Regions from separate parts of the Shigella sp. SIG6 genome, predicted to be linked through region 1. Evidence: predicted binding sites of a transcription regulator. Region 1 holds the regulator's gene; each other region holds the start of a gene.
What was found. The regulator CRP, encoded in region 1, controls carbon source genes, mostly activating them, when cyclic AMP is high. The targets are predictions, from matches to a motif close to ATGTGANNNNNNTCACAT.
Positions count from the first base shown of each region.

Region 2: a site for CRP is predicted at 1,698-1,715, ahead of ompW (outer membrane protein OmpW). Genes of this name have one in related genera too.
Region 3: a site for CRP is predicted at 1,473-1,490, ahead of focA (formate transporter FocA). Genes of this name have one in related genera too.
Region 4: a site for CRP is predicted at 3,025-3,042, ahead of deoC (deoxyribose-phosphate aldolase). Genes of this name have one in related genera too.

Region 1 is NZ_JBQZXC010000043.1:13,801-17,543, forward strand. Features, by position in the region: gene ACUU1M_RS09640 (phosphoribulokinase) at 1-446, shown strand, start outside; gene ACUU1M_RS09645 (OsmC family protein) at 501-905, opposite strand; gene crp (cAMP-activated global transcriptional regulator CRP) at 1,207-1,839, shown strand; gene ACUU1M_RS09655 (YccS/YhfK family putative transporter) at 1,890-3,743, shown strand, end outside.
Region 2 is NZ_JBQZXC010000012.1:45,727-49,469, forward strand. Features, by position in the region: gene ACUU1M_RS03875 (YciE/YciF ferroxidase family protein) at 1-301, shown strand, start outside; gene ACUU1M_RS03880 (ferritin-like domain-containing protein) at 347-853, shown strand; gene ompW (outer membrane protein OmpW) at 913-1,551, opposite strand; partial or broken gene ACUU1M_RS03890 (YkgJ family cysteine cluster protein) at 1,791-1,880, shown strand; gene ACUU1M_RS03895 (YciC family protein) at 1,908-2,651, shown strand; gene ACUU1M_RS03900 (septation protein A) at 2,681-3,220, shown strand; gene yciA (acyl-CoA thioester hydrolase YciA) at 3,325-3,723, shown strand.
Region 3 is NZ_JBQZXC010000126.1:2,974-6,716, forward strand. Features, by position in the region: gene pflB (formate C-acetyltransferase) at 1-502, opposite strand, end outside; gene focA (formate transporter FocA) at 557-1,414, opposite strand; gene ycaO (30S ribosomal protein S12 methylthiotransferase accessory factor YcaO) at 1,820-3,580, opposite strand; partial or broken gene ACUU1M_RS16485 (DUF421 domain-containing protein) at 3,710-3,743, shown strand, end outside.
Region 4 is NZ_JBQZXC010000007.1:12,639-16,381, reverse strand. Features, by position in the region: gene deoB (phosphopentomutase) at 1-615, opposite strand, end outside; gene deoA (thymidine phosphorylase) at 667-1,989, opposite strand; gene deoC (deoxyribose-phosphate aldolase) at 2,116-2,895, opposite strand; gene ACUU1M_RS02440 (YjjI family glycine radical enzyme) at 3,153-3,743, shown strand, end outside.

The DNA of each region.
Region 1 (3,743 bases):
ACGTTGCGCAGCATGTGGACTTACTGGTCGGCGTAGTGCCTATCGTTAACCTTGAGTGGATTCAAAAACTGATCCGCGACACCAGCGAGCGCGGGCACTCACGAGAAGCAGTAATGGACTCGGTAGTGCGTTCAATGGAAGACTATATCAACTACATCACACCGCAGTTTTCCCGCACCCATCTTAACTTCCAGCGCGTTCCCACCGTCGACACTTCAAACCCGTTCGCGGCAAAAGGTATCCCGTCGCTGGATGAAAGCTTTGTGGTGATCCATTTTCGTAATCTGGAAGGGATCGATTTCCCTTGGCTGCTGGCGATGTTGCAAGGCTCATTCATTTCCCACATCAATACGTTAGTGGTACCTGGCGGCAAAATGGGGCTGGCAATGGAATTAATTATGCTGCCGCTGGTGCAACGATTGATGGAAGGAAAGAAAATCGAGTAACTTTACTATTATGCCGGATAAAATACTATCCGGCTTCACAACGGGATAGTTAAGTCACGCGGCAACCACTTCATACGAGTGAGTAATATTCACCGCTTTTTCCAGCATCAACGCCACTGAACAATATTTCTCGGCAGAGAGATCAACCGCACGCGCAACCGCTGCGTCTTTCAGGTCGCGACCGGTGACGATAAAATGCAGATTAATGTGCGTAAACAGGCGTGGTGCCTCTTCGCGGCGTTCAGAGGTCAATTTTACTTCACAATCGACCACATCCTGACGCCCTTTTTGCAGGATCGAAACCACATCGATGGCACTGCAACCACCCGCCGCCATCAACACCATTTCCATCGGACTTGGTGCTTTATCGCCTGAGTTGCCGTCCATTAAAATCTGGTGACCAGAGGCGGATTCGCCCAGAAAAGTTAACCCTTCGACCCACTTCACTCGCGCTTGCATTTTTGCTACTCCACTGCGTCAATTTTCCTGACAGAGTACGCGTACTAACCAAATCGCGCAACGGAAGGCGACCTGGGTCATGCTGAAGCGAGACACCAGGAGACACAAAGCGAAAGCTATGCTAAAACAGTCAGGATGCTACAGTAATACATTGATGTACTGCATGTATGCAAAGGACGTCACATTACCGTGCAGTACAGTTGATAGCCCCTTCCCAGGTAGCGGGAAGCATATTTCGGCAATCCAGAGACAGCGGCGTTATCTGGCTCTGGAGAAAGCTTATAACAGAGGATAACCGCGCATGGTGCTTGGCAAACCGCAAACAGACCCGACTCTCGAATGGTTCTTGTCTCATTGCCACATTCATAAGTACCCATCCAAGAGCACGCTTATTCACCAGGGTGAAAAAGCGGAAACGCTGTACTACATCGTTAAAGGCTCTGTGGCAGTGCTGATCAAAGACGAAGAGGGTAAAGAAATGATCCTCTCCTATCTGAATCAGGGTGATTTTATTGGCGAACTGGGCCTGTTTGAAGAGGGCCAGGAACGTAGCGCATGGGTACGTGCGAAAACCGCCTGTGAAGTGGCTGAAATTTCGTACAAAAAATTTCGCCAATTGATTCAGGTAAACCCGGACATTCTGATGCGTCTGTCTGCACAGATGGCGCGTCGTCTGCAAGTCACTTCAGAGAAAGTGGGCAACCTGGCGTTCCTCGACGTGACGGGCCGCATTGCACAGACTCTGCTGAACCTGGCAAAACAACCAGATGCTATGACTCACCCGGACGGTATGCAAATCAAAATTACCCGTCAGGAAATCGGTCAGATTGTCGGCTGTTCTCGTGAAACCGTGGGACGCATTCTGAAGATGCTGGAAGATCAGAACCTGATCTCCGCACACGGTAAAACCATCGTCGTTTACGGCACTCGTTAATCCCGTCGGAGTGGCGCGTTACCTGGTAGCGCGCCATTTTGTTTCCCCCGATGTGGCGCAGACTGATTTATCACCCCGATATCAACTATGCACTTCGACAAACGCTGGTGCTATGTTTGCCCGTGGCCGTTGGGTTAATGCTTGGCGAATTACGATTCGGTCTGCTCTTCTCCCTCGTTCCTGCCTGTTGCAATATTGCGGGCCTTGATACGCCTCATAAACGTTTTTTCAAACACTTAATCATTGGTGCGTCGCTGTTTGCCACCTGTAGCTTACTGACACAGCTGCTACTGGTAAAAGATGTTCCCCTGCCCTTTTTGCTGACCGGATTAACGCTGGTACTTGGCGTCACTGCTGAGCTGGGGCCATTGCACGCAAAATTGCTTCCTGCATCGCTGCTCGCCGCCATTTTTACCCTCAGTCTGGCGGGATACATGCCGGTCTGGGAACCATTGCTCATCTATGCGTTGGGCACTCTCTGGTACGGATTGTTTAACTGGTTTTGGTTCTGGATCTGGCGCGAACAACCGCTGCGCGAGTCACTAAGTCTGCTGTACCGTGAACTGGCAGATTATTGTGAAGCCAAATACAGCCTGCTTACCCAGCACACCGATCCTGAAAAAGCGCTGCCACCGCTGCTGGTGCGCCAGCAAAAAGCGGTCGATTTAATTACTCAGTGCTATCAGCAAATGCATATGCTTTCCGCGCAAAACAATACCGATTACAAGCGGATGCTGCGTATTTTCCAGGAGGCGCTGGATTTGCAGGAACATATTTCGGTCAGTTTGCATCAGCCGGAAGAGGTGCAAAAACTGGTCGAGCGTAGCCATGCGGAAGAAGTTATCCGCTGGAATGCGCAAACCGTCGCCGCTCGCCTGCGCGTGCTGGCTGATGACATTCTTTACCATCGCCTGCCAACGCGTTTTACGATGGAAAAGCAAATTGGCGCACTGGAAAAAATCGCCCGCCAGCATCCGGATAATCCGGTTGGGCAATTCTGCTACTGGCATTTCAGCCGCATCGCCCGCGTGCTGCGCACCCAAAAACCGCTCTATGCCCGTGACTTACTGGCCGATAAACAGCGGCGAATGCCGTTACTTCCGGCACTGAAAAGTTATCTGTCACTAAAGTCTCCGGCGCTACGCAATGCCGGACGACTCAGTGTGATGTTAAGCGTTGCCAGCCTGATGGGCACCGTGCTGCATCTGCCGAAGTCGTACTGGATCCTGATGACGGTATTGCTGGTGACACAAAATGGCTATGGCGCAACCCGTCTGAGGATTGTGAATCGCTCCGTGGGAACCGTGGTCGGGTTAATCATTGCGGGCGTAGCGCTGCACTTTAAAATTCCCGAAGGTTACACCCTGACGTTGATGCTGATTACCACCCTCGCCAGCTACCTGATATTGCGCAAAAACTACGGCTGGGCAACGGTCGGTTTTACTATTACCGCAGTGTATACCCTGCAACTGTTGTGGCTGAACGGTGAGCAGTACATCCTTCCACGTCTTATCGATACCATTATTGGTTGTTTGATTGCTTTCGGTGGTACCGTCTGGCTGTGGCCGCAGTGGCAGAGCGGGTTATTGCGTAAAAACGCCCATGATGCTTTAGAAGCCTATCAGGAAGCGATTCGCTTGATTCTGAGCGAGGACCCGCAACCAACGCCACTGGCCTGGCAGAGAATGCGGGTAAATCAGGCGCATAACACTCTGTATAACTCATTGAATCAGGCGATGCAGGAACCGGCATTCAACAGCCATTATCTGGCAGATATGAAACTGTGGGTAACGCACAGCCAGTTTATTGTTGAGCATATTAATGCCATGACCACGCTGGCGCGGGAACACCGGGCATTGCCACCTGAACTGGCACAAGAGTATTTACAGTCTTGTGAAATCGCC
Region 2 (3,743 bases), on a different contig from region 1:
TCTGAAAATTAAGCGCATGAAATGTGTGGCAATGGAAGGTCTTATTGAAGAAGCTAATGAGGTCATCGAAAGTACCGAGAAAAACGAAGTGCGTGATGCCGCACTGATTGCCGCAGCACAGAAAGTCGAGCATTATGAGATTGCCAGTTACGGGACATTAGCGACGCTGGCCGAACAATTAGGTTACCGTAAAGCAGCGAAGCTTCTGAAAGAAACCCTGGAAGAAGAAAAGGCCACCGACATCAAACTGACTGATCTGGCCCTTAATAACGTAAATAAGAAAGCCGAAAATAAAGCCTGAAATATGAATTTTAACTTTTAGTCATTTTATAAAGAGGACATTTTCATGAATCGTATTGAACATTATCATGACTGGTTACGTGACGCCCACGCAATGGAAAAGCAAGCCGAATCTATGCTTGAATCCATGGCCAGCCGTATAGATAATTATCCTGAACTACGCGCTCGTATTGAACAACATCTTAGTGAAACCAAAAACCAGATTGTTCAACTGGAAACTATTCTTGATCGTAATGACATTTCACGTTCAGTCATTAAAGATTCCATGAGTAAAATGGCTGCGCTTGGGCAGTCAATCGGTGGTATATTCCCTTCTGATGAAATAGTTAAAGGCTCTATTAGCGGATATGTCTTCGAGCAATTTGAAATCACCTGTTACACCTCACTATTAGCAGCAGCAAAAAATGCCGGTGATACAGTCTCAATTCCGATCATCGAAGCGATTTTAAATGAGGAAAAGCAAATGGCCTACTGGCTGATTCAGCATATTCCGCAAACAACTGAGAAATTTTTAATTCGTTCTGAAACTGATGGCGTAGAAGCGAAGAAATAATACCCTTTATACCATGTCCTTATTGACCCCGTATATTACGGGGTCGTTTTTGTGCGGAATTAAAAACGATATCCTGCTGAGAACATAAACACCCACGGATCGAGGCGTACGCTATCGTGTTGCTGTGCACCGCCTAGCTTATAATTGGCGGTGGTATCGATATCCATGTACCACACTGACATGTTAACCAACCAGTCACGGTTAATCAGATAATCAACCCCCACCTGCCCGGCAGCTCCCCAGGAATCTTTCAGACTGAGATCGGAAAGCCCCGCCTCTTTGCCATGATCGTTAAATCCATTATCAAAGAAGGTGGTGTAGTTAATACCGGCCCCAACGTAAGGACGGAATTTGCTGCTGGCATCACCAAAATACCACTGCGCCATCAGTGTTGGCGGCAGATGGTGAACGGTTGCAATATCGCCGGTCGCCCGGGTGCCGATTTTATGGCGGAACGGCGTCGCTGCCAGTAATTCCACACCAATGTTGTCGGTCGCCATATAAGTAAACGTCAAGCCCAGTTGAGTGTTATTGGTCACGCTGAATCCACCCAGACTTCCTAACGTACCACCAGCACCTTCTGTTGGACGTACGGTTGCAGAACCTGCACGCATAAAAAATTCGCCTGCTTCATGCGCAAAGGCACTGCCAGAAAGAAGAGTTGTTACTGCCAAAGCCGCCACTGTTAACTTTTTCATATCCGCTCCGTCGTTATGGTTATAAAAACGTGACGAATATACCTACATTGGAGTAACAAATGATCCTACATAGATCACATTACATATGATAATTCACCATTTATTGATCTGGATTAATTTAGAAGTTGCATTGAGAATCCTGGTTAATGTGATTTAAATCAATTTTTAAATATTTTCTCTACGCAAATATTAACTCGATCGCCACTTGCCGCGGTTTGCCCACGCCTGAAGGCCAGCAATTACCTCCGCTTTACAAAGATATGCTTTTCCATACAAGACCTGATGCTGCCACCCGAGGCTTAACCAGGGTACAATTGCCCGCTAATTAACACCTGCATAAAACTCAAGGAGAGTGCATGTCTATCACGGCGCAGTCCGTATACCGTGACACCGGAAATTTCTTCCGTAATCAATTTATGACCATTCTGTTGGTATCGTTGCTATGTGCGTTTATCACAGTGGTGTTAGGGCATGTTTTCTCACCCAGTGATGCACAGCTTGCGCAGCTCAATGACGGCGTGCCCGTTAGCGGCAGTAGTGGGTTGTTCGACCTGGTTCAGAATATGTCACCGGAACAGCAACAAATTTTGCTGCAGGCTTCAGCTGCGTCCACTTTTTCAGAATTAATCGGTAACGCCATTCTCGCCGGAGGCGTAATATTAATTATCCAGCTGGTGTCTGCGGGTCAGAGAGTCAGTGCGCTGCGAGCTATTGGTGCCAGTGCGCCGATATTGCCCAAGTTATTTATTCTGATTTTTCTGACTACCCTTTTAGTACAGATTGGCATCATGCTGGTGGTCGTTCCGGGAATTATCATGGCCATTTTACTGGCCCTGGCACCGGTGATGCTGGTACAGGACAAAATGGGCATTTTTGCCTCGATGCGTAGCAGTATGCGGCTGATTTGGGCGAATATGCGTCTGGTGGCACCCGCAGTACTGAGCTGGTTGCTGGCAAAAACACTGTTGCTGCTTTTTGCCTCTTCTTTTGCCGCATTAACCCCGGAAATTGGTGCCGTACTGGCGAACACCTTGAGCAACCTGATTTCTGCCATATTGCTCATCTATCTGTTCCGCCTGTATATGTTGATTCGCCAATAACCTTAAGCATTTGATTACGGTATCGTAAAATGAAGCAGTTTCTTGATTTTTTACCGCTGGTTGTCTTTTTCGCGTTTTACAAGATTTATGACATCTATGCGGCTACTGCAGCGCTGATCGTCGCCACGGCGATTGTGCTTATCTATAGCTGGGTTCGCTTTCGTAAGGTTGAGAAGATGGCCCTGATCACTTTTGTTCTGGTGGTCGTCTTCGGTGGCTTGACGCTGTTCTTCCACAATGATGAGTTTATTAAATGGAAGGTTACAGTCATTTATGCTCTGTTTGCGGGAGCCCTGTTAGTCAGCCAATGGGTGATGAAAAAGCCGCTAATTCAGCGGATGCTGGGTAAAGAACTCACGCTGCCGCAACCGGTATGGTCGAAGCTAAATCTGGCCTGGGCTGTTTTCTTTATCCTTTGCGGTCTGGCAAACATCTACATCGCATTCTGTCTGCCGCAAAATATTTGGGTCAACTTTAAAGTCTTTGGCCTGACCGCCCTTACCTTAATCTTCACATTGTTAAGCGGTATCTATATCTACCGCCACATGCCGCAGGAAGATAAATCCTAACCAGACTGCCAGTCCTTCGGGGCTGGCGCTGTATCTCCTCTGTTCTCCTCAGGAAAATCATAGTAGCATCGCGCCTGTGATTTTCCTTTTAAGTCGGTTTTACCATGTCTACAACACATAACGTCCCTCAGGGCGATCTTGTTTTACGTACTTTAGCCATGCCCGCCGATACCAATGCCAATGGTGACATCTTTGGTGGTTGGTTAATGTCACAAATGGATATTGGCGGCGCTATTCTGGCAAAAGAAATTGCCCACGGTCGCGTAGTGACTGTGCGGGTTGAAGGAATGACTTTCTTACGGCCGGTTGCGGTCGGCGATGTGGTGTGCTGCTATGCACGCTGTGTCCAGAAAGGGACGACATCGGTCAGCATTAATATTGAAGTGTGGGTGAAAAAAGTAGCGTCTGAACCAATCGGGCAACGCTATAAAGCGACAGAAGCATTATTTAAGTATGTCGCGGTTGATCCTGAAGGAAAACCTCGCGCCTTACCTGTTGAGTAATAGTCAAAAGCCTCCGGTCG
Region 3 (3,743 bases), on a different contig from region 1:
CGGTCAGAACACCGGATTTACGGCAACGCAGGATGTCCGGAGTGTAAACGTCGAACACGCCCTGGTTGTGAGTTTTACGGTATTCAGTGAAGATTTTTTTGATCATCGGGTCCAGTTCGCGGTTGTACGCTTTGCAGGAACCTTCGATCATTTTGATACCACCGAACGGGATAAGAGCACGTTTCAGCGGAGCTTCAGTCTGCAGACCAACAACTTTTTCCAACGCTTTATTGATGTAGCCAGCGTCGTGAGAGGTGATGGTGGAAGCAACAGCGGTGTCAAAATCAACTGGCGCGTGAGTGCGGTTTTCCAGTTTAACGCCTTCCATTACTTTGTCCCACAGGGTGGTGGTCGCTTCAGTAGCGCCAGCCAGGAAGGACTCGTCACCCTCGTACGGAGTGTAGTTTTTCTGAATGAAGTCACGGACGTTTACTTCATTCTGCCAGTCACCTTTGGTAAAACCTTCCCAGGCTGTGGCTAACTTTTCATTAAGCTCGGACATGTAACACCTACCTTCTTAAGTGGATTTTTTATTTACTGCGTACTTCGACAACCATTAATGGTGATCGTTTTCACGCAGGTAAATGACCCAGTATGTCAACCCAACCAACAAACCACCGCCGATAATATTACCGATCGTAACCGGGATCAGGTTATCAGTGATGAAGTTCATCACGGTCAGGTGAGAAAAATTTTCCGGTGCAGAACCGACAGCGGTCCAGAATTCCGGAGATGCGAAGTCGCGGATTACAATACCCATCGGGATCATAAACATGTTTGCGATACTGTGCTCAAAACCGCTGGCAACAAACATCGCGACCGGCAGCACCATAATGAACGCTTTGTCCATCAGGCTGCGGCCAGAATAACTCATCCATACTGCCAGACATACCATCAGGTTTGCCAGGATACCAAGACAGACGGCCTCAATAAAAGTATGGTGCACTTTGTGGTCGGCGGTTTGTAGGACGTTTAGTCCCCATTGACCATTTGCGGTCATATACTCGCCGGAAAGCCACATTAAAAGTACAAACAGCAGTGCGCCGACCAGGTTGCCAAAATAGACATTTAGCCAGTTTTTAGCCAACTGACCCCAGGTGATGCGCCCACTCGCCTTAGCAACAACAATCAACACTGTGGAAGTAAAGAGATCGGCTCCGCAGACAACACAAAGAATCAGCCCCAGAGAGAAGCAAATGCCGCCAACCAGTTTTGCCATGCCGAAGGGCAGTGTGCCTGTGCCAGTGGTTGCTGTGATATAGAAGACGAATGCGATTGAGATGAAAACACCGGCGGTAATCGCCAGATAGAAAGTCTTAAGCGGATGTTTCGTTGCTTTATAGACACCCGCCTCTTCGGCCACTTTGGCCATTGCAGCAGGAAGTAAAAGATCAAAAGGGTTGTCAGCTTTCACACTAACTCTCTCTTTATTAAGTCGGCGACGAGATACTAACAAAGCATTATAGATGAGAAATTGATATAGATCATATCTCGCCTGGCTTATAGGCCCGTAACTCGCATGGTTTTTATGTAAATACGGAGTAACTATTTGATTATCCAAATAAAAATAAATTTTAAAAATTAACAAATGAGTTGAATTTTTTCCGCATCCTCCGCTAAAACAGTTAATTAAAAGGGAGCATCAGGCGAATAAAGTAACAATATCGGTCGTATTTATTAAATACAAATTACCGATATTTAACCTTATAATTACAATTATTTTGTTAATGCAAATATATGTAAAGCGGGGCATTAAAAAAACGCCCCGTAATATAACTCAGACTAATCATTAAGCCTACATTGCGTAGGCTATTTGATTTTATTTTGCCCAGAATGCTGCTTTGGCGCGCTGCAGCTTTTCGTAGGCCTTCAACAACGACTGATGTGCAGCAAACGCGTGCAGATCGCTATCTACCGGTTGCAGGCCGTAAAACGCCGCTTCGCCGTTCATTGCCGCACTGGCGGCTTCTACGGCATCTGCGCCGTACATGCGAACAAACGCATTCAGATATTGCAGCGGCTGGCGATCTTCTTCCTGTGCCAGTAATAACAACGTTTGCAGGCAGCGATAATAGTTGGAGCGTTCCGGACTAAATACTGATGAGTTAAACTCCATCGTCCATTCGGTCCAGACCAGAGCCTGTTCCAGATCGCCACCAGCCAGCGCCAGCATGGCTTTTAATTCACCGATACGCAGGGTGTACCAACCGTTATCCGACCCGGTCGCCAGACCCAACAGCTCACGCACGCGGGTAAAGTCATCAAAACCTTCTTCATCCAGTTGCTCGATGAGGTTCAGGTAATCTTCTTTTTCCCACTCGCTGCCTGGTAGCGAAAGAATCGTTTCACGTAAATGGCTGCCCATACTGTTATTCGCGAGCCACAGATCTTCAGCCGGATAAATATCGGACATGCCAGGCACGATAATACGGCAAGCATAAACGCCCAGATGCTCGTAATCGGCAATATAAACTTCTTTATCTTCTTTGTTGAAGATAGCCATCAGCGTAGCAAACTCTTCTTCCGTGGTGCCGGAGAAATTCCAGTCCACAAACGGATAATTGGCATCCTGCTTGAACAGGTCCCAGGAGATTAAACCGCTGGAATCGATAAAGTGCGTTTCGAGGTTGGTATGTTCAGCGACTTCTTCATCATCGAAGGTTGGCGGAGTAAACACATCCAAATCTTTCAGGCCACGACCTTGCAGCAGCTCGGTCACGGTACGTTCCAGTGCTACGCCAAAATCAGGATGCGCACCGAAAGAGGCAAAGCAGGTGCCGTTTGCAGGATTAAACAGTACCACGCAAATCACCGGATACTGGCCGCCAAGGGAACCATCATATGCGAAGATCGGGAAACCTTCTGTTTCCAGTGTTTCGATCGCTTCAACCACCGCTGGGTAACGCGCCAGCACGTCTGCCGGGATTTCCGGCAAGCTGATGCTTTCAGCAATAATGCGGTTTTTCACGTAGCGTTCGAAAACTTCGGACAACCCCTGAACGCGTGCTTCGTTGCGGGTATTGCCAGCGGACATACCGTTAGAAACGTACAGGTTACCAATGATATTCATCGGAATATAAACGGTCTGATTGTCGGACTGGCGCGTAAACGGCAGACCGCAAATACCACGATCTTCGTTACCGGATTGTAGGTCAATCAGCATACTGCCGGTCAATTCATTCTCCGGATCGTAAAATGCGCGCAGACGGTCATCGAGCAGCCCTTCTGGCACATCGTCATTTTCGCTCAGTGGGAACCATTTTTCGTTGGGATAATGCACAAATGGACCGTTGGCGATGGTTTCGCCCAGCCAGAAATCAGCAAAAAAGTAGTTGGTTGAGAGACGCTCGAAATATTCACCGAGTGCAGAAGCCAGCGCCGCTTTCTTGGTTGCGCCTTTACCGTTGGTAAAACACAGTGCGCACTCTTTGTCGCGAATATGTACAGACCAGACGTTAGGCACGGGATTCAGCCAGGAGGCCTCTTCAATCTGAAAGCCGAGGTCTGAAAGTTTTTGCTGGAAGCGAGCGATGGAATCTTCCAGAGCGGCATCTTTGCCGGGGATAAATGTTTGCGTCATGAAAATCACTTTAGTCGTACGGAAAGCGCGCAATAATACGGGTTTTATCTCAAAGGCGCTATCACCGCCGCCATGCCGATGAACTGTTGACTATGCTTTTAGCGGATAAACCACGTTAAGAGCATAAAAATGAAGGCGTTCGATCTCCACCGTATGGCATTTG
Region 4 (3,743 bases), on a different contig from region 1:
GCCGCCGTTGGTCAGCTCTTCACGGGCGATTTCGCACAGTTCGTAGAGTTTATCCAGACCGAAAGTTTCTTCATGGCAGGCAATCTGGAACACGGAGTCAGCGGAGGTATAGAAAATCGGCTTGCCGGTTTTCATGTGCTCTTCGCCCAGTTGATCCAGAATGACCGTACCGGAAGAGTGGCAGTTACCGAGGTAACCCGGCAGATTAGCGCGTTCGACCAGTTTATCCAGCAGCTCTTGCGGGAAGCTGTTTTCGTGATCGGAGAAATATCCCCACTCAAACAGAACCGGGACACCGGCGATTTCCCAGTGACCAGACGGGGTATCTTTACCAGATGACATTTCGTGCGCCCATGCGTACGCGCCGATAACTTCAGCGTTGCCGTCCATTCCCGCCGGAATGAAACCGGTAGAACCTTCGTGTGCTTTCGCCAGCCCCAGACGGGTCAGATTTGGCAGATTGAGCGGCCCTTTACGACCATTATCAGCTTCGCCTTTGGCACAAGCTTCTGCGATATGACCCAGGGTGTCAGCCCCGACGTCACCAAAGCGTTCTGCATCTTCTGTAGCGCCGATGCCGAATGAGTCCAGCACCATAATAAATGCACGTTTCATATGTTCTCCGTACTCAGTGCTTCAAATTTAAATGATCAGATCAGTATACCGTTATTCGCTGATACGGCGATAGACAGTTGGTGTGCTTTCCGGTGCGTTATCGGCAAGTTTAATTGCCGCTTTCACCGCTTTCGCCGCTTCCTGCCAGCTGTTTTCGTCTTTCGCGAGGATAACCGCCAGCGGACGCTGACCGTCTACCTGGTCGCCCAGACGCGCCATATCAGTAAAGCCGACGCTGTAATCGATGGTGTCAGATGCCTGACGACGACCGCCGCCCATTGCAACCACTGCCATCCCCAGCGCGCGGGTATCCATTTCACTGACAAAACCTTCGGTATCAGCATAGACTGCTTTCGTCAGCATCGCTGTCGGCAGATACTTCGCGTAGTTCTCAACGAAGTCGGTCGGGCCTTTTTGTGCCGCTACCATACGACCAAAGACTTCTGCCGCTTTACCGTTGTCCAGCACCGCCTGCAATTTCGCGCGCGCTTCGGCGTCATCTTTCGCCAGTTTGCCGGAGATCAGCATCTCCACGCACAGCGCCATCGTGACATCAAACAGACGCGGGTTACGATACTCACCCGTCAGGAACTGCACCGCTTCACGAACTTCAACCGCGTTACCTGCACTGGAGGCCAGTACCTGATTCATGTCGGTGAGCAGCGCGGTGGTGCGCACGCCAGCGCCGTTAGCCACGCCAACAATCGCTTCGGCAAGGGCTTCAGAGAGTTCGTAGGTCGGCATAAACGCGCCGCTACCCACTTTCACGTCCATCACCAGCGCGTCCAGACCTTCCGCCAGTTTCTTCGCCAGGATCGAGGCAGTGATCAGCGGGATGGAGTCCACGGTTGCGGTAATATCACGGGTCGCGTAGAAACGTTTATCAGCCGGAGCCAGTGAACTGGTCTGACCGATAATCGCCACGCCGACGTCTTTAATAATTTCGCGGAAACGGTTGTCATCCGGGAAAATGTCGAAGCCAGGGATGGATTCCAGTTTGTCGAGCGTACCGCCAGTATGACCGAGGCCGCGACCGGAGATCATCGGAATATAGCCGCCGCAGGCTGCGACCATCGGCCCCAACATCAGCGAAGTGACATCGCCGACGCCGCCGGTCGAGTGTTTATCAACAATCGGGCCATTCAGATGCAGGCTTTTCCAGTCGAGAACGGTTCCTGAATCTCGCATCGCCATGGTCAGCGAGACACGCTCAGGCATTGTCATATCGTGGAAGAAAATGGTCATCGCGAGGGCGGCAATCTGCCCTTCGGAAATAGTGTTGTCGCGAATACCGTTGATAAAGAAACGAATTTCTTCATCGCTCAGCGCATGACCATCACGTTTTTTACGAATAATTTCTTGTGCGAGAAACAAGGTAACCTCCCGAGGAAAAGAGTATGAGGCGGCTTTTGCCGGATGCGTCTACGCCTTATCCGGCCTACGGGTAGATACGTCTCGTAGGCCTGATAAGCGCAGCGCATCAGGCGTAAAGCATCTTACTTAGTAGCTGCTGGCGCTCTTACCGTCGCCGTGGCCCAGCGCTTTCAGCAGGCTTGCCAGCAGGCTGGAAGCACCAAAGCGGTAGTGACGCGCATCAGCCCAGTCAGCACCGAACAGTTCATCTGCGATGGCGAGATATTTCTGCGCATCTTCCGCAGTACGCACGCCGCCCGCCGGTTTGAAACCAACGGTTTTTTCTACGCCCATATCACGGATCACTTCCATCATGATGCGAGCGCTTTCCGGCGTCGCGTTCACAGCCACTTTACCGGTAGAGGTTTTGATGAAGTCCGCACCCGCTTTGATGGAGATTTCAGACGCTTTACGGATCAGCGCTTCGTCTTTCAGTTCGCCGGTTTCGATGATCACTTTCAGCAGTACATTCGCTGCCGCGCAAGCCTCTTTACAGGCTTTCACCAGGTCAAAACCAACCTGCTCGTTACCCGCCATCAGCGCGCGGTACGGGAACACCACGTCAACTTCATCAGCACCGTAGGCGATTGCCGCACGGGTTTCTGCCAGCGCGATTTCGATGTCGTCGTTACCGTGTGGGAAGTTGGTTACCGTAGCGATACGGATTTCCGGGGTGCCCTGCTCTTTCAGAGTTTTGCGAGCAATCGGGATAAAACGAGGATAGATACAGATAGCGGCGGTATTGCCGACCGGGGTTTTGGCCTGATGACACAGAGCAATTACTTTCTCGTCGGTGTCGTCGTCATTCAGGGTGGTCAGGTCCATCAATTTCAGTGCACGCAGGCTGCTTGCTTTCAGATCAGTCATTTCATTCTCCTGGCTTGTCGCCAATAAAATTCACCTTGCGAGTTTGTTAGTATTCTAACATCTACTCCGCAACACACTTCGATACACATCACAATTAAGGAAATCTACTTACAAGTTTGCATCACTGTAATGCGATCTGGTTCAAATAATTCACTTTCAAATGAATGCGTCAGTGGTGGCAAACGCATCAGGATCAAAGTGAACATCACGAAACTTCTTACAATGGCGCATCACCTTCGGCATAAAAGGAAAAGAAGATGCCCACTTCTCATGAAAATGCACTGCAACAACGTTGCCAGCAAATTGTCACCAGCCCAGTGCTTAGCCCGGAGCAGAAGCGCCATTTTCTGGCACTGGAAGCAGAAAACAATCTGCCTTACCCACAGCTTCCTGCCGAAGCCCGCCGCGCGCTGGATGAAGGTGTAATCTGCGATATGTTTGAAGGTCATGCGCCGTACAAACCGCGCTATGTCTTACCCGATTACGCTCGTTTTCTGGCGAACGGTTCCGAATGGCTGGAGCTGGAAGGCGCGAAAGATCTTGATGACGCACTCTCTCTGCTGACCATTCTTTACCACCACGTACCGTCGGTCACATCGATGCCGGTCTACCTGGGGCAACTGGATGCGTTGTTGCAACCACATGTTAGAATTCTAACACAAAACGAGATCGATGTTCGAATAAAACGTTTCTGGCGTTACCTCGACAGAACCCTGCCAGATGCCTTTATGCACGCCAATATCGGCCCGTCTGATTCGCCCATTACCCGCGCGATCTTACGTGCAGACGCGCAGGTTTCACCGAACCTGACCTTTATCTACGATCCTGAAATCACCCCTGATGACCTG